2 regions of the Streptomyces sp. NPDC024687 genome follow, and region 2 is predicted to be linked to the other one. Evidence: riboswitches for the same ligand, from Rfam matches in the RefSeq annotation. Region 2 holds a riboswitch; the other holds the start of a gene.
The links. Region 2 has a riboswitch for glycine ahead of gcvT (glycine cleavage system aminomethyltransferase GcvT). Riboswitches for the same ligand answer to the same signal wherever they lie in the genome.
Positions count from the first base shown of each region.

Region 1: linked by a shared signal. The riboswitch ahead of gcvP (aminomethyl-transferring glycine dehydrogenase) and the one ahead of gcvT (glycine cleavage system aminomethyltransferase GcvT) in region 2 are both predicted to bind glycine.

Region 1 covers NZ_JBVHLJ010000004.1:3,301-13,884, reverse strand. Annotated here, with positions in the region: gene gcvP (aminomethyl-transferring glycine dehydrogenase) at 1-2,361, opposite strand, end outside; glycine riboswitch at 2,537-2,632, opposite strand; gene ACZ39I_RS16730 (PRC-barrel domain-containing protein) at 2,756-3,133, shown strand; gene ACZ39I_RS16725 (DNA polymerase IV) at 3,479-4,837, opposite strand; gene ACZ39I_RS16720 (MerR family transcriptional regulator) at 4,895-5,593, opposite strand; gene ACZ39I_RS16715 (bifunctional nuclease family protein) at 5,857-6,330, opposite strand; gene ftsR (transcriptional regulator FtsR) at 6,407-7,144, opposite strand; gene ACZ39I_RS16705 (FHA domain-containing protein) at 7,163-8,068, opposite strand; gene ACZ39I_RS16700 (DUF881 domain-containing protein) at 8,130-8,969, opposite strand; gene ACZ39I_RS16695 (small basic family protein) at 8,975-9,307, opposite strand; gene ACZ39I_RS16690 (DUF881 domain-containing protein) at 9,304-10,212, opposite strand; gene ACZ39I_RS16685 (mannose-1-phosphate guanyltransferase) at 10,308-10,584, opposite strand, start outside.
Region 2 covers NZ_JBVHLJ010000003.1:744,007-754,590, reverse strand. Annotated here, with positions in the region: gene ACZ39I_RS15330 (ABC transporter permease) at 1-374, opposite strand, end outside; gene ACZ39I_RS15325 (enhanced serine sensitivity protein SseB C-terminal domain-containing protein) at 710-1,504, opposite strand; gene ACZ39I_RS15320 (enhanced serine sensitivity protein SseB) at 1,615-2,406, opposite strand; gene ACZ39I_RS15315 (AAA family ATPase) at 2,474-3,142, opposite strand; glycine riboswitch at 3,325-3,422, shown strand; glycine riboswitch at 3,423-3,536, shown strand; gene gcvT (glycine cleavage system aminomethyltransferase GcvT) at 3,588-4,706, shown strand; gene gcvH (glycine cleavage system protein GcvH) at 4,805-5,182, shown strand; gene glyA (serine hydroxymethyltransferase) at 5,197-6,459, shown strand; gene ACZ39I_RS15295 (L-serine ammonia-lyase) at 6,516-7,883, shown strand; gene ACZ39I_RS15290 (glycoside hydrolase family 25 protein) at 8,151-8,708, shown strand; gene ACZ39I_RS15285 (MOSC domain-containing protein) at 8,736-9,278, shown strand; gene ACZ39I_RS15280 (hypothetical protein) at 9,275-9,478, opposite strand; partial or broken gene ACZ39I_RS15275 (ABC transporter ATP-binding protein) at 9,465-9,638, shown strand; gene ACZ39I_RS15270 (EF-hand domain-containing protein) at 9,680-9,898, opposite strand; gene ACZ39I_RS15265 (GNAT family N-acetyltransferase) at 10,073-10,584, shown strand, end outside.

The sequences.
Region 1 (10,584 bases), on a different contig from region 2:
CACCGCCACCTGCGTGGCCCGCTTGAGCCCCTCACCGCCCATGAGCCGGACGTACGCCCAGGAGATCGGCAGAATGCCCGCGGAGCCCCAGGGAGCGGCCGAGATGGGCCCCACGCCCGTCTCCGGCCCGGCCTCGGGCTGCATCGGGTGGTTCGGCAGATACGGCGCCAGGTGCGCCCGTACGCCGACCGGACCGACGCCCGGGCCGCCGCCCCCGTGCGGGATGCAGAAGGTCTTGTGCAGGTTCAGGTGGGAGACGTCACCGCCGAAGTGCCCCGGCTTGGCCAGTCCCACCAGAGCGTTGAGGTTGGCCCCGTCGACGTAGACCTGCCCGCCCGCCTCGTGCACCTGCGCGCAGATGTCGGCGACGTGCTCCTCGAACACCCCGTGCGTCGAGGGGTACGTGATCATCAGCACCGACAGCTCGTCGCGGTACTGCTCGATCTTGGCCCGCAGGTCCTCGACGTCGATCTCACCGTCCCCTGCGGTCTTGACGACGACGACCTTCATGCCCGCCATCACGGCGCTGGCGGCATTGGTCCCGTGCGCGGACGACGGGATCAGACACACGGTCCGCTGCTCGTCCCCGTTGGCCCGGTGGTACCCGCGTACGGCGAGCAGCCCGGCCAGTTCGCCCTGCGACCCCGCGTTGGGCTGCAGCGACACCTTGTCGTACCCGGTGACCTCGGCGAGCTGTTCCTCCAGCTCGCGGATGAGCGTGAGGTAGCCCTGCGCCTGCTCGGCGGGCGCGAAGGGGTGCAGCTGCCCGAACTCGGGCCAGGTGACCGGCTCCATCTCCGTGGTCGCGTTGAGCTTCATGGTGCAGGAGCCCAGCGGGATCATGCCGCGGTCCAGCGCGTAGTCCCGGTCGGCCAGCCTGCGCAGGTAGCGCAGCATCGCGGTCTCGGAGCGGTGCTGGTGGAAGACGGGGTGGGTGAGGACGGCGTCGCCGCGCAGCAGCGCGTCCGGCAGCGCCTCCTCGGTGGCCGCGTCCAGCTCCTCGATGTCGGCCTCGACCCCGAAGGCGTTCCACACGGCACTCAGCTGGGCCCGCGCGGTGGTCTCGTCACACGCGATGGACACATGGTCGGCGTCGACGAGGTGGAGGTTGACGCCGTTCCGCCGCGCCGCGGCCACGGTCTCGGCGGCCTTCGCCGGCACCCGCACGGTCAGCGTGTCGAAGTAGGAGCCGTGCACGACCTCGACCCCGCCGGCCGTCAGCCCCGCGGCGAGGATGTTCGCGTACCGGTGCGTCCGCCGCGCGATGCCCCTCAGCCCGTCGGGCCCGTGGTAGACGGCGTACATCCCGGCCATGACCGCGAGCAGCACCTGCGCGGTGCAGATGTTGCTGGTCGCCTTCTCCCGGCGGATGTGCTGCTCACGCGTCTGCAGAGCGAGCCGGTAGGCCTTGTTGCCGTCGGCGTCCACGGACACGCCCACGAGCCGCCCGGGCAGGCTCCTGGCGAACTTCTCCTGTACGGCCATGTATCCGGCGTGCGGCCCGCCGAATCCCATCGGCACGCCGAACCGCTGGGTGGTCCCGACCGCGATGTCCGCCCCGAGCTCGCCCGGCGACTTCAGCAGGGTCAGCGCGAGCAGATCGGCGGCCACGGTCACGAGCGCGCCGAGCTCGTGAGCCTGGTCGATGAGCGGCTTGATGTCCCGTACGACCCCGGAGGCGCCGGGGTACTGGACGAGCACCCCGTTGATCTCACGTGCGGCGACCTCGGCCGGGATCCCGTCGCTGAGGTCGGCGACGACGACCTCCAGACCGGTCGGCTCGGCGCGGGTCTGGATCACGGCGATGGTCTGCGGCAGCGCGTCGGCGTCGACGAGGAAGAGGCCCTTCTTGTTCTTCCCCATCCGGCGGGACAGTGCCATGGCCTCGGCCGCCGCGGTCCCCTCGTCGAGCAGCGAGGCGCCGGAGGTCGGCAGCCCGGTGAGGTCGGCGACCATGGTCTGGAAGTTGAGCAGAGCCTCGAGCCGCCCCTGCGAGATCTCCGGCTGGTACGGCGTGTAGGCCGTGTACCAGGCAGGGTTCTCCATGACGTTACGGAGGATGACGGGCGGAGTGAAGGTGCCGTAGTACCCGAGCCCGATCATGGAGTCGAGCACCTGGTTCCGGTCGGCCAGCGACCGCAGTTCGGCCAGCACCTCGGCCTCGGTACGCGCACCGGGCAGTTCCAGCGCATCGGCGTTCTTGATCACATCGGGCACGGCGGCGGCCGTGAGCTCGTCCAGCGAGCCGTAACCGACCTGCGCGAGCATCTTGGCGCAAGCCTCGTGGTCAGGGCCGATGTGGCGCTGCTCGAAGGGGATGCCCTGTTCGAGCTCGGAGAGCGGAGTGCGGTGGGCGGTCATTGCGGAGGCCTCCTGGTCTGACGCGACCTTCGAGGGGTACCCCGGCACGGGTACCCCGACGGCCTCCCCCTCTGTCATCTCGACCTGAGAGCTTCACCGGCCGCCCGAAGGCCGCCGGCTTTCACCGTCGGTGAGAGCGGAAGCCGTCGACACCCGCCCTGCTTTCCAGAGTGACCTCGTCCGTGCGGTACGTGAGCCTGAGAGATTCCGGGGAGGATTTGCTCCTTCGGCGCCTCCGATGGTGTCCGGAGGACTCTCCCGCACGGGATCAGCAGCCGCTGGCAAGCCTACCAGCGAGGGCGCCGCACGGGTCTTCGAGTGGCCGCACACCCCGATGTGCTCTTTCGTAGTGTTTACGACCGCTTCGGATGATTTGCGACCAAGTGGAGGGCACGTGCAGACCGACATCGATCCGCGCAACCTGATCGGCCGCAAGGCGTTCGACCGCAACGGCACCAAGATCGGCACCGTTGACGAGGTCTACCTCGACGACGCGACGGGCGTGCCGGAGTGGGCTGCCATACGCACCGGCCTCTTCTCCCGGGACGCCTTCGTCCCCCTGGAGCCGAGCGAGCTGGTCGACGGCACCCTGCACGTCCCCTTCGACCGCAGCCTCATCAAGGACGCCCCCGACTTCGGCGTGGGCCGCCACCTCTCCCCCGAGCAGGAACTCCAGCTCTACCACCACTACGGCCTCGACCTGGCGGCCCCACCCCCGTTCCCGGACCGGGACTTCGGCAAGCTGGCCGGCACGGGAGACGCGGAAGCCTGACGCCGCGCCCGCCGACGAACCCGTCACGGGTGGTGCGGACGCGCACGGCAACGGCTCGGCCGACTTCAGCCGAGGATCACCGACACGGAAGGTCCGCACCCGCCCCGGCTTCGCAGCACAAGCCCCGTCAACCGCCCCACCACGCCCCCGTCGGCCGCCCACTGCGGTCAACCCCACTGGGGCCATCCGCGCCCGCCAACGAACCCGTCACGAGTGATGCGGACGTGCACCCATCACCTCGACCAACGGCAACGGCGCAGCCGACTCAAGCCCAGGATCATCCACAAGAAACGTCCGCACCCGCCCGGCTTCGCAGCACAAGCCCCGTCGGCCGCAACGAACCCGTCACGCGTGTTGCGGACGTGAACCCGTCACTTCGACCAACGGCAACGGCTCGGCCGACTCCAGCCGAGGATCATCGACACGAAACGTCCGCACCCGCCCCGGCTCCGAATCCGGCGTCTCGAACCGCACGGTCACCCTGCCCAGCCCGCTCCCCTGCACCCACCCGTGCCCGTACTCGGCATGCCGCACGTCATGTCCGGCGACCCACCGCCGCTCGACCACCACGTCCCGCTCCTCGGCAGGAACGTCATCAGCCACCTCCTCGACGCCAGGATCCGCTGCCTCCCCCGCCGCCTGGGCGAACAGATCCTCCTGAGTGAAGTCGGCAAGCCCGGAAACCCCCACCCCCAGCAACCGCACACCCCCCGTCGAGTCGACGCCCTCCAGCAACCGCAGGGCGGCCTCCTTCACCACCGCAGGATCATCCGTGGGCCCCCGCAGGGTCTCGGACCGCGTCAGCGTCGAGAAGTCGTACCGCCGCACCTTCAACACGATGGTCCGCCCCGACAGCCCTGCCTCCCGCAGCCTGCGCACACACCGGTCCGCCAACCGCTGCACCTCGAGCCCCACCCGAACCCGGTCATGGATGTCCACGTCGTACGTGTCCTCCACCGACACCGACTTCGTCTCCCGCTCCGCCACCACGGCCCGCTCGTCCCGCGCCAGCGCCATGGCGTACAGCCCGTGCCCGTGCGCCTTCCCGAGCAGCCGTACGAGCTCGTCCTCCCCCGCCTCGACGATCTCGTCGACGGTATGGATCCCGGCCCGCCGCAGATGGTCCCCGGTCGCCGGCCCCACCCCGGGCAGGGTCCGCACCGACATCGGCCCAAGCATCGCCCGCTCGGTGCCCGGCTCGATCACCACCAGCCCGTCCGGCTTGGCCTGCTCGGAGGCGATCTTCGCGAGCATCTTGGACGCGGCCAGCCCCACCGACCCCGTGAGGCCTGTCCCGGCCCGTATGTCGGCCCGCAGCTTCGCCCCGACCAGCCGCGCCGACGCCTCGTCCCAGGCCGCTCCACCGGCCTCCAGATCGACGAACGCCTCGTCCAGGCTCAGTGGCTCCACCAGCGGCGACAGCGCCCGCAGCAGCGCCATCACCTGCTCGCTGATCGCCTTGTAGAACCCGAAGCGCGGCACGAGATACGCGGCGTTCGGCGCGAGCCGTCTCGCCTGGGCCATGGGCATCGCCGAATGCACCCCGAACACCCGGGCCTCGTAGGACGCGGTGGCCACCACACCGCGCGGCCCCAGCCCGCCCACGACGACCGCCTTCCCGCGCAGACTCGGCTTGGACGCCTGCTCCGCCGAGGCGTAGAAGGCATCCATGTCGAGATGCAGGATCGTGGGCGCTTTTCTCACATGTCCGATGCTGCCCTACGCCACTGACAATGCCCCGCCGATGCGAGCGGGGCAGCGTCAGACCGCCCGGTTGCGGCGCCTGGCCAGCTCGTCCGCCGGGTTGTGTCCGATGAGCGTCTCGCCGGTGTCGATGCGCTCCCCGTGCAGCTGCGACAGGGCGCTCTCGACATCCCGCCACACCACGCCCACGGCGATCCCGAAGATCCCCTGGCCACCCTGGAGCAGCGCGTGCACCTCGTCGGGCGAGGTGCACTCGTAGACCGTGGCCCCGTCGCTCATGAGCGTCATCCGCTCCAGATCCTGGAAACCGCGCTCACGCAGGTGCTGGACCGTGGTGCGGATGTTCTGCAGCGACACACCGGTGTCGAGGAACCGCTTGACGATCTTCAGGACGACGACGTCCCGGAAACTGTAGAGCCGCTGCGTCCCCGACCCGTGAGCGGGCCGCACGCTCGGCTCCACGAGCCCGGTGCGCGCCCAGTAGTCGAGTTGCCGGTAGGTGATGCCGGCCGCCGCGCAGGCCGTAGGGCCGCGATAGCCGATCTCCTCGGACGCCATGGACGTCGCCCCTCCGCTGCTCGGCACGGCCGCCGGTCGCTGCGGAGCGTGATCGGCCGCGCTGCCCTGAAACGGGCTGCCGTGATGGGGATCCCCCCAACTCGAACGCAGTTGAGAGCTTGGGGGAGGGTACGGACCGCTTGCCCCGAGACTCCGTCCGGGGGCACCCCCAGCCGTACCGTCGCCGCTGCTTCTCACGCCGACCTCCGTCCTTGACCTGCCTTCTCGACGGTAGGCAGTCACCAGGGGTGCGTCAACGATCGCCACACTCGGCACGCCGAGTGATAATCACCCTAGGAGTGGTTTCCCGTACCCCACCGCGGGGAAAGGCTAGCGGGTTGCGCTCCGAACGGGCCGCAGGACGCTCTCACGCGCCGGTGGCAAATGCCGGCATTTCCGTGACGACCGGACACGGCCGAGCCGTCACGGACCACTGATCCGCCGGCTCGGCCGCATCCGTCTCACTGACTGCTGGTGCCGAAGTCCTCGGGGGAGATCTGGTCGAGGAACTCGCGGAACTTCTCCACCTCGTCCTCCTGCTCGTCCGGAATGGCGATACCGGCGTCGTCGAGCACTCCGTCGCTGCCGTAGATCGGCGTCCCGGTGCGCAGGGCCAGCGCTATGGCGTCGGACGGCCGCGCGCTCACCTCGACCCCGCTGGCAAAGACCAGCTCCGCGTAGAAGACGCCCTCACGCAGATCCGTGATGCGCACTTCGGTGAGCTCCTGGCCGACCGCCTCCAGCACGTCCTTGAACAGGTCGTGGGTCAGTGGTCGTGCGGGGGCCATGCCCTGCTGCGCGAAGGCGATGGCCGTCGCCTCCCCCGGCCCGATCCAGATGGGGAGGTAGCGGTCGCCTCCCACTTCACGCAGGAGCACGATCGGTTGGTTGGAGGGCATTTCGACCCGGACACCTACGACATCGAGCTCGTTCACACAGCAACCCTAGGCCGTGCCCGGGACGTTTGGGTAGTCGGGCAGGAAACGGGTGACGATCCGGCCCCCGGCACCCTCAGGGCAGGCGCACGCCGAGCGCGGTCTGCACAAGTGCCGCGTGCAGCTTCACGGTCAGCCCCGCGAGTTCCTTGGCGCGAGCTTCGGCGTGTGCGCGGGTCTGCGGGTTGCGGTGGCGCTTCAGCGGGGCCACCACCTGGTCCACGAGCCCGGCCTCACGGTCGGCGGCCGCCTTCATCGCGCGCAGATGCCGCGGCTCGATCCCGAACCGCCCGAGTTCCACGACAAGCGCCGCCACCGTCACCGCCTCGGCATCGTAGGCCCCGTCCGGCAGCGGCGTGATGAGGCCGTACGCCTCCCACTCCGCCAGCTGCGGCTCGTCGATCTCGGCGGCGGCGAGCAGCTCTGCCCGGCCGACCCGGGCCACGGTGGGGCCCTCGGAGACCTCCAGGACCGTTTCTCCGTCCCGCTGGCGGCCCACTGTGGGCAGGGCGACGGCCTCGCCGCGCTCCATGGCGTCCAGGTGCTCCCGGATCACCTTGAGCGGCAGATAGTGGTCCCGCTGCATCCTCAGGACGTGGCCGAGGCGCTCGACGTCCCGGTTGCTGAACTTGCGGTACCCGGAGGGGGTCCGCTGCGGCTCGATGAGGCCCTCGGACTCCAGGAAACGGATCTTGGAGATCGTGACTTCGGGGAACTCGTCGCGCAGCACGTTCAGCACTGTGCCGATGCTCATCAGCCCACTGTCCGTGGCGGCGGTGCCGTGGCCGGCACCGCCGCTCGGTGTTTGAAGCATGGACCTTCCCTGGGAGGGTCAGTAGCCCTGCTGGCTCGCGTAGAACACCAGCCGGTACTTGCCGATCTGCACCTCGTCGCCGTTGTTCAGAGCGACCGAGTCGATCCGCTCGCGGTTGACGTACGTGCCGTTGAGACTGCCCACGTCGGACACCGTGAACGAGCCGTCCTGACCGCGGCGGAACTCCACGTGCCGACGCGAGACCGTGACGTCGTCGAGGAAGATGTCGCTCTGCGGGTGCCGCCCGGCCGTGGTCAGCTCGCCGTCCAGCAGGAAGCGGCTGCCCGAGTTCGGCCCGCGGCGCACCACCAGGAGCGCGGAGCCCAGCGGAAGCGCGTCGACGGCCGCCTGTGCCTCCGGCGAGAGCGCCGGCATCTGCGTCTGGCCGGTGACCTCGGAGTCGTAGGCCTCGAGTCCCGAGATGGAGATGGTGGAGGTCGTCTCCGAGGGACGCTCGGGCACGGCCCCGGCCCGCAGCGGAGCGCCGCAGTTGGAGCAGAAGCGGCTGTTCTCCGCGTTGCGGTTACCGCACCTCGTACACACCAGGGCCGACATAGGGGAAAACCCTCCACCCGTACTTGAGGTTGACGGCTGCCCGAAACCTATGCCGCCGGACTGGGCGGGGTCAACAGACGGCACGCCCTGACCTCCGGAAACGTCACCACCCTGACCGGCGACCTGGTCCCGGAACAGCGGGCGCTGACCCTCGGCGTCGGGCTGTGCGCGATGACGAGCGGTCGCGTTGTCGCTACCTTCTCGCGCGCTCTTGCCGAACAACTTCGCAAACAACTTCACGGGCGATTCCCCTTGACCGAAACAGACCCGCCCGTGGGGCAGGACGAACCCTGATTGAACACACCGGTCGACCCGGACACCCTCACAACGTCCGTTTCCACCAGACAGTTTCCACCACGCACCACCCATTCGGTGCGCCGACCCCCCGCAACCTCATGCCCTGGCCGATTGCCCCCCATGCGCCGCCGGTTCACCGGGAGGACGACCGAGCGTAGTCAGGCCGCTTCGCCGCTCGCAAGGCGTCCACGACGATCTTGTCCGACCGCTCGACGGCGACGGTGGCCTGCTCCTTCTCGAGAGTCTGCACCACACCTCCAGGGATGTTCAGCGCCGGTTCGAGGTCCTGCGGATTGCCGATGACCTTGAAACGAAACGGCGCGGTGATCTTGTTCCCGTCGACGCTCACGCTCTTGTCCGAATCCGACAGATAGGTGCCTGCGGTGACCCGTACGCCGTTCACCTGGATCGCCTCCGCCCCGGCCGCTCGCAGTTCCTGGATGGCGTCGAGCAGCATGTCCGCCTCGACCGCCCCCTTGGTGTCCTCGATCGTCATCGTGATGCCCGGCCCCTGCGCGGCCACGGTGCCCGCGAGGATGCCGAGTTGCCGCTCCTTCTCGACCGTCTGCTTGCGGGCCTCCTCTGCCTGGTCAGAGCTGTTCTCCAGCTCGTCCCGCTGCTTCTCGAGGCCCTGCTTCTCGTCTTCAAGACGCTGAGTACGGTCGTCCAGTTCATCGAGGATGCGTACGAGATCTTCCTGCCGCGCTCCCCGTAGCGCACTGTCGCTGTCGCTGTTGGACGCCACCTGAACCGCCAGGCCGAATCCGAGGCCGAACAGCAGTACCGCGACGATGAGTTGGGCCCGCGTCACACGCGGCGGCCACAGCCCGTTCACGAGCCTCTGACGGCCGGTGAGCCCGGGCTCCTCCTGCGCCTCCGCTTCCGCTTCCGCTTCCGCGGGAGAGGTCGCCGGGAGTTCCTCGGGCAGTTCCTTGCGCAACCTGTATTCGGGCGTCTCTTCCGGTTCGCTCATCGGCCTCACGCCCGGAAGACGTGCCGGCGGATCGCCGCGGCGTTCGAGAAGATCCGGATGCCGAGCACGACGACGACACCCGTCGACAACTGGGCGCCCACGCCCAACTTGTCGCCCAGGAACACGATCAGCGCGGCCACGACCACGTTCGACAGGAACGACACGACGAACACCTTGTCGTCGAAGATGCCGTCCAGCATGGCCCGCAGCCCCCCGAAGACGGCGTCGAGCGCCGCCACCACGGCGATCGGCAGATAAGGCTCGACAACCGCCGGAACCTCGGGCCGGACCAACAGGCCGGCCACGACTCCCACGACGAGGCCCAGTACGGCGATCACGATGTGCCCTTCTCAGTTCTCGGCTCTGCTGTACGTACGATCACACTCGGTGCAGCCGGCAGCCGGAGGTCGTCCTCCACGGAGATGGCGGTCCGGATGCCGTAGTTCTCTTCCAGGGCGTGCAGATACAGCCCGTCGGCACTGTCCTGGAACCTGGTGCTCAGCCGCTGCCCGTCCCCCACAGCAAGCACCGTATAGGGCGGAACCAGCGGCTTGTTGTCGACCAGTATCGCGTCACCCGCGGCCCTGATCGCCGACAGCGCGGTCAGCCGCTGTCCGTTGACGGAGACGGCTTCGGCACCGGACTCCCACAGCCCGTTCACGACCCGCTGCATGTCACGGTCGCGCACCCGCCCGGTGTCGGAGAATCCCGAGGTCTCACGCGGGTTCCCGTCGCCGCCGCCCGTGCTGGCTTCCTTGGCGTCGTTCACGACCAGTTTGACGCCGGGGCCGTGCACCTCCACGGCGCCCGACAGAATGCCCACGAGATCGGCCTGGCCACTGTCACCACTCTGCTTGAGAGCCTCGCGCTGCCGGGTGCTGACGTCGTCACGCAGCTGGTCGACGCTCTCCTCGAGCTTGTCCGCCGTCTCGGTCTCGCGGTCGATACGGTCGATGAGCTCCTCGCGCTCCTTGGCCACGACCGGGGCGGCCACCCGTGCCTGCGCCGCCCCGACGGTGACCACGAGAGCGGCGAGCACCAGGCCGACGGCCAGCCCCAGTCTCGCCCGCAGTGTCCTGGGCAACTTGGCGTCGCCGGCGGCCTTCTTGCGGGCCGCGGCCTCGGCGTACCCGTCGTCGAGGCTGTGGTCCATGACGTTGGTGAGCAGCGACATGGAGGCGTCCGGGCGCGACGGGCGCGTGGGGGTGCTCCGAATGGGGGACTGCTGCGGCATGCCGCACATCGTCGCACGTCGCGGCCCCTACCTCCGAATGGCCCCATCGGCGTGCCGGACAGGCCCCCTTGGGGACACATGTCCGGCACGCACGCGTGCGTGGTTCAGCGGCCGGCGCTGTCCACGACCGCCGACCACTCGTCCAGCAGGGCCTGCGCGGACGCGTCGTCGGGACCCTCGGCCCACAGATGCGTGACCGCCTCCGCCGGGTCCGGCAGGACCATCACCCAGCGTCCGTCGGTCTCGACGACCCGAACACCGTCGGTCGTGTCGACAAAGCGATCGCCCGCCGCCTCCACGACCCTGCGCATCACCAGCCCCTTGACGGCCCACGGAGTCGCCAGATCCCGCTTGAGGACATGCGCCCGCGGAATCCGCGCG
Region 2 (10,584 bases):
AGCGAGACCCAGGAGCCCTCGAGGATGCGGGTGGCGATGTCGCGGCCGAACTTCGGCTCCACACCGAGCGGGTGCGACCAGCTCATGCCGCCGAAGTCGCCCTTGGGCAGCGAGGTGTTCGGGTCGATCAGGTCCTGGTGCAGGGCGTTCGGGTCCAGGCCGAACATGGCCTGGATGGGACGGGAGAGCACCGCGAGCAGGATCAGCAGGATGACGATCACGCCACCGGCGACCGCCACCTTGTCCTTCTTGAACCGGGACCAGGCGATCTGCCCCAGGGAACGGCCCTCGATCTGCCCCTTGTCGACGCCGACGAGGACAGCCTCCGGCTGCGCCTCGGCCTGCGCCCCGGTGGTCTCGATCGGTGCGGTCACAGTGACCCGACCCCTCTCGCCGGTGGTGACCGGCCTACACCTGCCGTGGATTACGGCTTTGTCGACTTGCTCAGCGCACAGGAACGTCTGATCCTGCGTCTGCCTGGGGAGTCTTCAGCTTCGCTGCGATCACCCGCCAGGCCTGACGAAGAAAGTATGCGTAACCGTGATGCAGTACGAAGGATTCCGTTATCCGAACAGCGGGTAACGCCCCTCGGACGCATGCCAGTTGGGACAGAACGGCACAATAGGCGACGATCGTGATGATCCGCCGCTATCTACGCGCGAAGAAATGTGGCCGTTACGTAAACGAGGCGAACGGGTTGTCATCGCTCTCAGTAACCGCCACGGGCCGGCGGGTAGCCGTACCCGGCCGCCGGCGCCTGGGCCGGGGATCCGTGGGCCTCACGGTCGTAGAACGGACGGGCCCCGGCGCGCATCCACAGCGCCACCGGGTCGTACTCGTCGGACATCGCCACGGTCGACACCGGCAGCCCGTCCGGGACGGCGCCGATGGACTGCTGCATCATCGCGCGCACCGAGTCCACGGCGGAGGGGCTGGTGTCGTACACGTCCAGGCCGATGGCCAGATACGGCGCCCCGAGAGCCGGCTGCACCCAGGCGCGGCGCAGCGAGCGGACCGCCGGGGTGCGGTGGGCGTTCTGCACCAGCAGGGCGTAGAACTGGGGGATCTCGATGCCGGGTTCCGACAGCCTGAGCGGCCCCGCGGGCTGGCGCTCCAGGCCGGTCGCGATGCGCCGCAGGTCGAGCCAGGGGATGCCGACCCCGCCGCCGGGGGCGTGCGGGTTGAGCCAGAGGCCGTAGTGGTCGGGGTAGAGCGTGCGGGCCACGTCGATGCCGTCGACCACTTCGTACGAACGGTTCCAGCCGCTGGCGCTCAGCTCCTGGGCCGAGGTCACACAGGGGGCGTAGCCGTAGCCGTCGACCTCCATGTTCGCGTACTGGGCGTCCGGGGAGCCGGACTGGCCGTGCCACAGGAGCATCCAGATCTGGCCGGATCCGGGGGTCGCGAGTGCCTTGAGCAATGCCTCGTAGGCGTCGTAGCGCCCGGGCGTCACCTGGCGCAGCATGTGCTCGACCGTGCCGGTCGCGGTGCCGCTGGCGCTCACGTCGTATCGCCCCTTCTTGAAAGTTCCCCGAGTATGAAACCAGCTTAAGCGCCCACCAGCTCGGGACCTGTGCGTCGTCGGCGAGTGCGGGTCGTCCGTGGCTTGTCGCGCTAGCCCTGCGTGTAGAAGGGCCGTACCTGCCCGCGCATCCAGTGGCCCACCGGGTCGTCCGCCACGTCGAGCAGGACCAGGTTGACCGGCCAGGGCACCAGGGTCCGGCCCAGGGCCCGGCCAAGGGCGTCCATCGGCAGGGTGCGCAGGTCGCCCTCCCACTGGGAGAGTTCCACGCCCACGAACATGACCGGGTCGGCGGTCTCGATGACGGCCAGGCAGCGGCGGGCCGTGAGGACCACTCCCGTGGCCGCGAACTCGGCGGACGCGGCTGCCAGGAAGTCGACCGGGTCGTCCTGCCAGTCCGGCTCGTAGAGCTTGACCCGGCCGCCGGTGTTGGGCCCGTCCAGCGGGGTGCGGCCCACCCGGCACAGGTCGGCGACGGCGGCGGGCGGGAGGGGGACACCGACCACGCCGTCGGGGTTCACCGCGACGCCCACGTGCGGGGGCAGACCGCGGGCGAACTCGACCGCCGGGGCGATGGTGTACGACAGATGGCTGCCGACGACCTGGCGGAACTGCTCCTCGGAGCTGAAGACCGGGACGAACGCCTGGCCCTCGATCTCCAGGGTGGGCAGGTCGAGGGGGCCGCTGTGCGGGCCGCCGCCGTTCGGCAGGGGGATCCAGACGAAGCTGCGGCCGAGCACCTCGATGATCCGGGCGCCCGCCGAGGGCATGCCGAGGGAGGCCGAGAGCACCTCCTCCAGCTCGTTGCCGGGCCATCCGCCGTGCGGATGGGGGTGTGCCGACTGTGCCGGGAAGTGCGCGGGAAGATCCGCCGGGAAGTCCATCTGTGTGACCGCCTGCTGTGAACCGCTGATGTGGCTGAAAGGCTAGCGGGTGCGGAGGATGTGTGGCTCAGCCCGTGAACCCGATCCGCCGCAGGACGTCCGCCGCGTCCCGGTCGATCAGCACCGCCGAACCGCAGCCCTGGGGCAGGTCGCCGCGCTCCACGGAGCGGATCAGCCGGGCGGCCGCCCCCCGGTGCCGCAGGAAGGCGTACCGCGAGACCCCCCGGCCGCGCTCGCGCTGACCCTCCAGCGCGGCGTCCGCGGTGACGTCGAGCAGCAGCAGGTGCAGGGTGCCGCCCCGGCGCCGCGCCTCGCGGGCCAGCCAGCCCCGCACCCAGGCCTGCGTCCCGCAGTCGTGCACCACCACTCCCTCGCCGGAGCGCAGGGCGCGGCGCAGTGCGGCGTAGTGCGCGAGCCGGACCAGGGGGCGGTAGGCGGCGTACGGCAGTAAGCGGGCCAGCCGGCCGTCCCAGCGGTCGCGGGTGTCCTGGGAGTCGATCCGGATGCCCCTGACCGCACGCCTCATCAGCGTGGACTTGCCGCTGCCGGGCAGGCCGGTGATGACGACGACGTCCCCCGGGCCGAAGAGCAGGGCGCGGGGACTGTGGCCCGCGCGGTCGCGCAGGTCACGGACGACCGGGCGGGCCCCCGGGGTCTCGACCGCCGGGGCCGCGGGCTGCTCGGGCAGCGCGAGCCCCGAGGTCGTCGCGTACGCCGTGGTCCTGTTCACCGTCATCGTCCTCCTCCGGGGTCGGGCTTCCCCTCCCCACCGAGCGTAAAGAGAAGGTAATGGATGATCTCTCGTGTTTCTGTACGCGTACCGTCACGAGCCGGTTACAGAAGGGAGGGGCCGGGGCGGCCCTGCCGTGGGCGTCGGATGCGTGCAATGATGTCGGCGCCAACTGCATACCGGCCGCTTGAATCCGCGCGGGAGAGTCCCGGGGTACGTGTACCCGGGCGCCGAAGGAGCAAGTCCCTCCCTTGAATCTCTCAGGCCCCGTTACCGCGCGGGCGAGGCACATCTGAAAAGCGGGCCGCCGACTCGACGGCGGCCCCACCCACGGTGCAAGCCACCGGCCACTCGTGTGGCCGGGGCGAACCTCTCAGGTTCCGATGACAGATGGGGAGGAATACCTCGCCCGTCACACCCATGTCCTGGGATCCTTGGAGACGACCGTCCGATGAGCAGTTCTGAACTCCGTCTCACCGCGCTCGATGCCCTGCACCGCTCGCTCGGTGCGACCATGACCGACTTCGCCGGCTGGGACATGCCCCTGCGGTACGGCTCCGAGCGCGACGAGCACACCGCGGTACGCACGAAAGCCGGGCTCTTCGACCTCTCCCACATGGGCGAGATCACCGTGACCGGGCCGCAGGCGGCCGGGCTGCTGAACTTCGCCCTGGTCGGCAACATCGCCTCGGTCGGTGTCGGCCGGGCCCGCTACACGATGATCTGCCAGGCCGACGGCGGCATCCTCGACGACCTGATCGTCTACCGGCTCGGGGAGACCGAGTACATGGTGGTCGCCAACGCCTCCAACGCGCAGGTCGTGCTGGACGCGCTGACCGAGCGCGCGGCCGGCTTCGACGCCGAGGTGCGCGACGACCGGGACGCCTACGCGCTGATCGCCGTACAGGGGCCGGAGTCCCCCGGCATCCTCGCGTCCCTGACCGACGCCGACCTCGACGGTCTCAAGTACTACGCCGGTCTGCCGGGCACGGTCGCCGGGGTGCCGGCGCTGATCGCGCGCACCGGGTACACCGGCGAGGACGGCTTCGAGCTGTTCGTGAAGCCGGAGCACGCGGTCGAGCTGTGGCAGGCGCTGACCAAGGCCGGCGAGGGCGTCGGGCTCGTCCCCTGCGGGCTGTCCTGCCGGGACACGCTGCGCCTGGAAGCGGGCATGCCGCTGTACGGGCACGAGCTCTCACGGGAGCTGACCCCCTTCGACGCCGGGCTCGGGCGGGTCGTGAAGTTCGAGAAGGAGGGGGACTTCGTGGGGCGCGAGGCGCTCGAGGCAGCCGCCTCCCGCGCCGCCGAGAACCCCCCGCGTGTCCTGGTCGGGCTCGTCGCCGAGGGGCGTCGCGTCCCGCGGGCCGGGTACGCGGTCGTCGCGGGCGGCGAGGTGATCGGCGAGGTCACCTCCGGCGCCCCCTCCCCCACGCTGGGCAAACCGATCGCGATGGCGTACGTCGACGCCGCGCACGCGACGCCCGGCACGACGGGTGTCGGTGTGGACATCCGGGGCAGCCACGAGCCGTACGAGGTCGTGGCGCTGCCGTTCTACAAGCGCCAGAAGTAGCCGCCGTAGGTGATGCTGGGCCCAGAGTCGCTGCTCACGCACGCCTTCCGCAGTCCCCCCTTCACCAGCACTCCCCCGCGTACAGGAGAATCCAGGCCATGAGCAACCCCCAGCAGCTGCGCTACAGCAAGGAGCACGAGTGGCTGTCGGGCGCCGAGGACGGCGTCTCGACGGTCGGCATCACGGAGCACGCGGCCAACGCGCTCGGCGATGTCGTCTTCGTCCAGCTCCCGGAGGTCGGTGACACGGTGACCGCGGGCGAGACCTGCGGCGAGCTGGAGTCGACCAAGTCGGTCAGCGACCTGTACTCCCCCGTCTCCGGTGAGGTCACCGAGGTCAACGAGGACGTCGTCAGCGACCCGGCACTGGTCAACTCCGCCCCCTTCGAGGGCGGCTGGCTGTTCAAGGTACGCGTCTCGGAGGAGCCGGCCGACCTGCTCTCCGCCGACGAGTACACCGCCTTTTCCGCCGGCTGAGGAGTCCGCACCCGATGTCCGCACTGAACACCCCCCTGCACGAACTCGACCCGGAGATCGCCGCCGCGGTCGACGCCGAGCTGGACCGTCAGCAGTCCACCCTCGAGATGATCGCCTCGGAGAACTTCGCTCCGCTCGCGGTCATGGAGGCACAGGGCTCGGTCCTCACCAACAAGTACGCCGAGGGCTACCCGGGCCGCCGTTACTACGGCGGCTGCGAGCACGTCGACGTCGCCGAGCAGATCGCGATCGACCGGGTCAAGGACCTGTTCGGCGCCGAGTACGCCAACGTGCAGCCCCACTCCGGTGCCTCCGCGAACCAGGCCGCCCTGTTCGCGCTGGCCCAGCCCGGCGACACGATCCTGGGCCTGGACCTGGCGCACGGGGGTCACCTGACCCACGGGATGCGGCTGAACTTCTCCGGCAAGCAGTTCAACGTCGTCGCCTACCACGTGGACGAGTCGGGCCTCGTCGACATGGCCGAGCTGGAGAAGCTGGCCAAGGAGCACCGGCCCAAGGTGATCATCGCGGGCTGGTCCGCCTACCCGCGGCAGCTGGACTTCGCGGAGTTCCGCCGGATCGCCGACGAGGTCGAGGCGTACCTGTGGGTCGACATGGCCCACTTCGCCGGCCTGGTGGCGGCCGGGCTGCACCCGAACCCCGTCGAGTACGCGGACGTGGTCACCTCCACCACCCACAAGACGCTGGGCGGACCGCGCGGCGGGATCATCCTCGCGAAGAAGGAGTTCGCGAAGAAGCTGAACTCCTCCGTCTTCCCGGGCTTCCAGGGCGGCCCCCTGGAGCATGTGATCGCGGCGAAGGCCGTGTCCTTCAAGGTCGCGGCCTCGGAGGAGTTCAAGGAGCGCCAGCGGCGTACGGTGGACGGTGCGCGCATCCTCGCCGAGCGTCTGACGGCCGACGACGCCCGGGAGGCCGGGATCGACGTGCTCTCCGGCGGCACCGACGTCCACCTCATCCTCGTCGACCTGCGCGAGTCCGAGCTGGACGGCCGGCAGGCCGAGGACCGTCTTCACGAGGTCGGCATCACGGTCAACCGCAACGCCGTCCCGAACGACCCGCGCCCGCCGATGGTGACCTCGGGGCTGCGGATCGGCACGCCCGCCCTGGCCACCCGCGGCTTCACGGCCGAGGACTTCGCCGAGGTCGCGGACGTCATCGCTGCGGCACTGAAGCCGTCGTACGACGTGGAGTCGCTCAAGGCCCGGGTGAAGGCCCTTGCCGACAAGCACCCGCTGTACGCCGGCCTGAACAAGTAGTTCCACGGTGGGGGCACCCGACGACGTGTGCCCCCACCCTTTGTGAAGGAGTTCCCGTGGCCATCTCGGTCTTCGACCTGTTCTCGATCGGCATCGGCCCGTCGAGCTCCCACACGGTCGGCCCGATGCGCGCGGCCCGCATGTTCGCCCGCCGCCTGCGCAACGAGGACCTGGTGTCCTCCGTCGCCTCGGTGCGCTGCGAGCTCTACGGCTCCCTGGGCGCGACCGGCCACGGTCACGGCACCCCGAAGGCCGTACTGCTCGGCCTGGAGGGGGCCTCCCCGCGCACGGTGGACGTGGAGGGCGCGGACGACCGGGTGGCGGAGATCAAGGCCACGGGGCTCCTGAAGCTGCTCGGTGAGCGCGAGATCCCGTTCTCCTTCGACGACGACCTGGTCCTGCACCGCCGCAAAGCCCTCCCCTACCACGCGAACGGCATGACGGTGTGGGCGTACGACGCCTCGGGCGCCGAGCTCATGTCGAAGACGTACTACTCGGTGGGCGGCGGGTTCGTCGTCGACGAGGACGCCATGGGCGCGGACCGGATCAAGCTGGACGACACGGTCCTGAAGTACCCCTTCCGCACCGGCGACGAGCTGCTGCGGCTGGCGAAGGAGACCGGTCTGTCGATCTCCGCCCTGATGCTGGAGAACGAGCGGGCCTGGCGCACCGAGGACGAGATCCGGGCCGGGCTGCTGGAGATCTGGGAGGTCATGCGGGCGTGCGTGTCGCGGGGCATGTCCCGTGAGGGCATCCTGCCGGGCGGGCTCAAGGTCCGCCGCAGGGCCGCCGTCACCGCCCGCCAACTCCGCGCCGAGGGCGATCCGTTGGCGCACTCCATGGAGTGGATCACGCTGTACGCGATGGCGGTGAACGAGGAGAACGCGGCGGGCGGACGGGTGGTGACCGCCCCGACCAACGGGGCCGCCGGCATCATCCCCGCGGTGCTCCACTACTACATGAACTTCGTGCCCGGCGCCGACGACGAGGGTGTCGTCCGGTTCATGCTGGCGGCCGGCGCCATCGGCATGCTCTTCAAGGAGAACGCCTCCATCTCCGGCGCCGAGGTCGGCTGCCAGGGCGAGGTCGGCTCGGCCTGCTCGATGGCCGCGGGCGCCCTCGCCGAGGTCCTCGGCGGCTCCCCCGAACAGGTCGAGAACGCCGCCGAGATCGGCATGGAGCACAACCTGGGCCTGACCTGCGACCCGGTCGGCGGCCTGGTCCAGATCCCCTGCATCGAGCGCAACGGCATGGCCGCGGTGAAGGCGGTCACGGCGGCCAAGATGGCGCTGCGGGGCGACGGCTCGCACAAGGTGTCCCTGGACAAGGTCATCAAGACCATGAAGGAGACCGGGGCCGACATGAGCGTGAAGTACAAGGAGACGGCCCGGGGCGGGCTCGCGGTGAACATCATCGAGTGCTGACGGTCACGGTCCTCGGGTCGGGCTCCGCGTCGTAGTTCGGGCGTAGAGGCGGTCGCGACAAATCCCCCGCATCCTCGCCACGGCAGACGCATACGGCGTGTCCGTCGCAATCTCCTCCCCGCTCCCACGGATGCGGAGGTCGCGCAGGGTGCCGTACCTCTCCTCGGAACCGCTCGGACCGGCGCCCGCGCAACCGGGGTTCCCGCACCGGGCAGGTGGGGCATCATCAACTTCCGTCCCCCCGACCACACTTCAAGGAGCCCCCACATGCTCCGCGGTATCGATGTCAGCGCCTACCAGTCCTCCTCCTACAGCACGGAGGGCCTCTCCTTCGTCTTCATCAAGGCGACGGAGGGCCGCTCCTACACCAACCCCAAGCTCTCCGCCCAGACCAAGCACGCCCGCGACGCCGGGCTGGTCGTCGGCTTCTACCACTTCCTGTGGCCCGGCAACCTCACCGCCCAGGCCGAGTACTTCGTCAAACACGCCCCCGAGAAGGGCGGCGACATCCTCGCGGTCGACTGGGAGACCACCGGCGACGGCACCCACGCGAGCAACGCGGAGAAGGACAGCTTCATCCGCAAGGTGAAGCAGCTGCGCCCGAACAACCGGGTCCTTCTCTACACCAACCGGCACTACTGGCTGACGGTCGACACCACGTCGTACGCCGGCGACGGCCTCTGGATCGCCGACTACGTCACGGCCGGCAAACCCCGCATCAAGGCCAAGTGGCGCTTCCACCAGTACACCGACGACCCCGTGGACAAGAACGTCGCCGACTTCGCGAGCAAGGCGGCCCTGCGGGAGTGGGCCGCCGACGCCTGACGCCGGGGCCACGCTTAGGCTTCGGGTATGGGTGGGACGATCACTGCGGTCAGCAGCAACGGAACATACTCCTTCACGAAGCCGAACCGGGAGAGCATCACCTTGCTCGCCGGGTTCGGGGTGGAGGGGGACGTCCACGGCGGGGCGACGGTCAAGCACCGTTTCCGGATGAGGAAGGACCCCTCGCAGCCGAACCTCCGGCAGGTGCACCTGATGCACGAGGAGCTGTTCGAGGAGCTCCGGGAAGCCGGGTTCGAGGTCGGCGCCGGGCAGCTCGGAGAGAACGTCACGACGCGTGGCGTCGATCTGCTGGGGCTGCCGGTGGGGACCCTGCTGCACCTGGGCGACGAGGCCGTCGTGGAGGTGACCGGGCTGCGGAATCCGTGTGCGCAGATCGACGGGTTCCAGAAGGGGCTGCTGAAGCAGGTCGTGGGCCGCAGTGACGACGGCCGGGCGCTGTTCCGGTCCGGGATCATGAGTGTCGTGGTCAGCGGGGGTGTGGTGCGGGCCGGGGACGCCGTGGGGGTGGAGCTGCCCGAGGGTCCGCACCGGGCGCTGGACATCGTCTAGCCCGCGAACGGATCCTCCAGCTCCCCCCGCAGGATCTCCGCCGCCCCCTCCGCGTCCCCGTCGGCCACCGCCCGGATCAGCGCCGCGTGGGCCTCGTCCGCGGTGTTGGGGTCGTCGTCGCGCAGGCCGGTCAGTGCCAGCAGCTCGACCAGGCACGAAGGCGGGGTCGGAGGACGCGGAGGCGGCCCGCCCGGCACCACCCACGCGATGCTGCTGCGTGCGGGCCGGGTCCTCGCGCAGGGCCCGGCGGCGCGGGTGCTCACCGGCGACCAGGTCGCCAAGTGCTTCGACCTGCCGCTGGTCCTGGAGCGCCACGACGGCCGCTGGACGGTACGGATCCGGGGCCGGGGCCGGGCATGACGAAGGGGGCGCCCGTCGGGGCGCCCCCCTCACCGTCGGCTCTACTTGTTCAGGTAGGCCCAGAACTCGTCGAACGACAGGAGCTTGTCGCCGTTCAGGTCGCGGCTCTTGATGATCGCCGCGGCGACCGACTCGGTCACGTTCCAGTCACCGCCCTGGGCCAGGGCGGACTTGAACTCGGCGGCGGTGATGGAGCCGTCACCGTCCGCATCGATCCGCTCGAACTGCTTGCGTGCTTCCTCGATGTCGATGTGCGCCACCGGTCCGCCCCTTTTCTTGCCTTTGTCGTGTCCTGCTGGCTTGCTGCCGCAGGTCAGATTAGCGGCCCGCCCGGACCTCCAGCACGGCGACCACCGGGGAAAACCGCGGTGCCGTCCTCGATCGCGTCTGCGAGGGTGGGCCATCCACTGGGTGGCGACTCGAGGAGCGGTGTGATGGAGACCTTGCGGGACATTCTCGACGCGGCGGCCCGCGGGGTCTTCCCGCCCGCGGACGGCGGCACGACGGTCGTACCGCAGGCGTGCCACCGGGACGCGGGGGTGCTGTCCTTCACGGCGCACTCGGTCGTCTTCACCGACGAGGACCCGGAGTGGGTGCACGCCACCCTGCGCGGCCTGGACTGCGACGCGCTGGCCGCGACCATGAACCCGCGGTTCCTGACCGCCCTCCTGGACCGGACCGGGCGCAGGTCCGAGACCATCGACGCGATGCTGGTCGGCGACCCGCTCCCGGGCGAACCGCCGCTCACACTGAGGGAGATCGAGGATCCCGACCACCCCCGTGTCGTCTACGCCCGCAGGCGGCGTGACGGCATTCGCGCCTGGACGGCGCCGGGCGGCGTGCTGGTGACGGGGCGCGGGGTCGGCGGCCGTCTGGAGGTCTCGGTCGAGGTGGACGAGGACGTACGGCACCGGGGTCTGGGGCGTGCCCTGGTGACCGCGGCGAG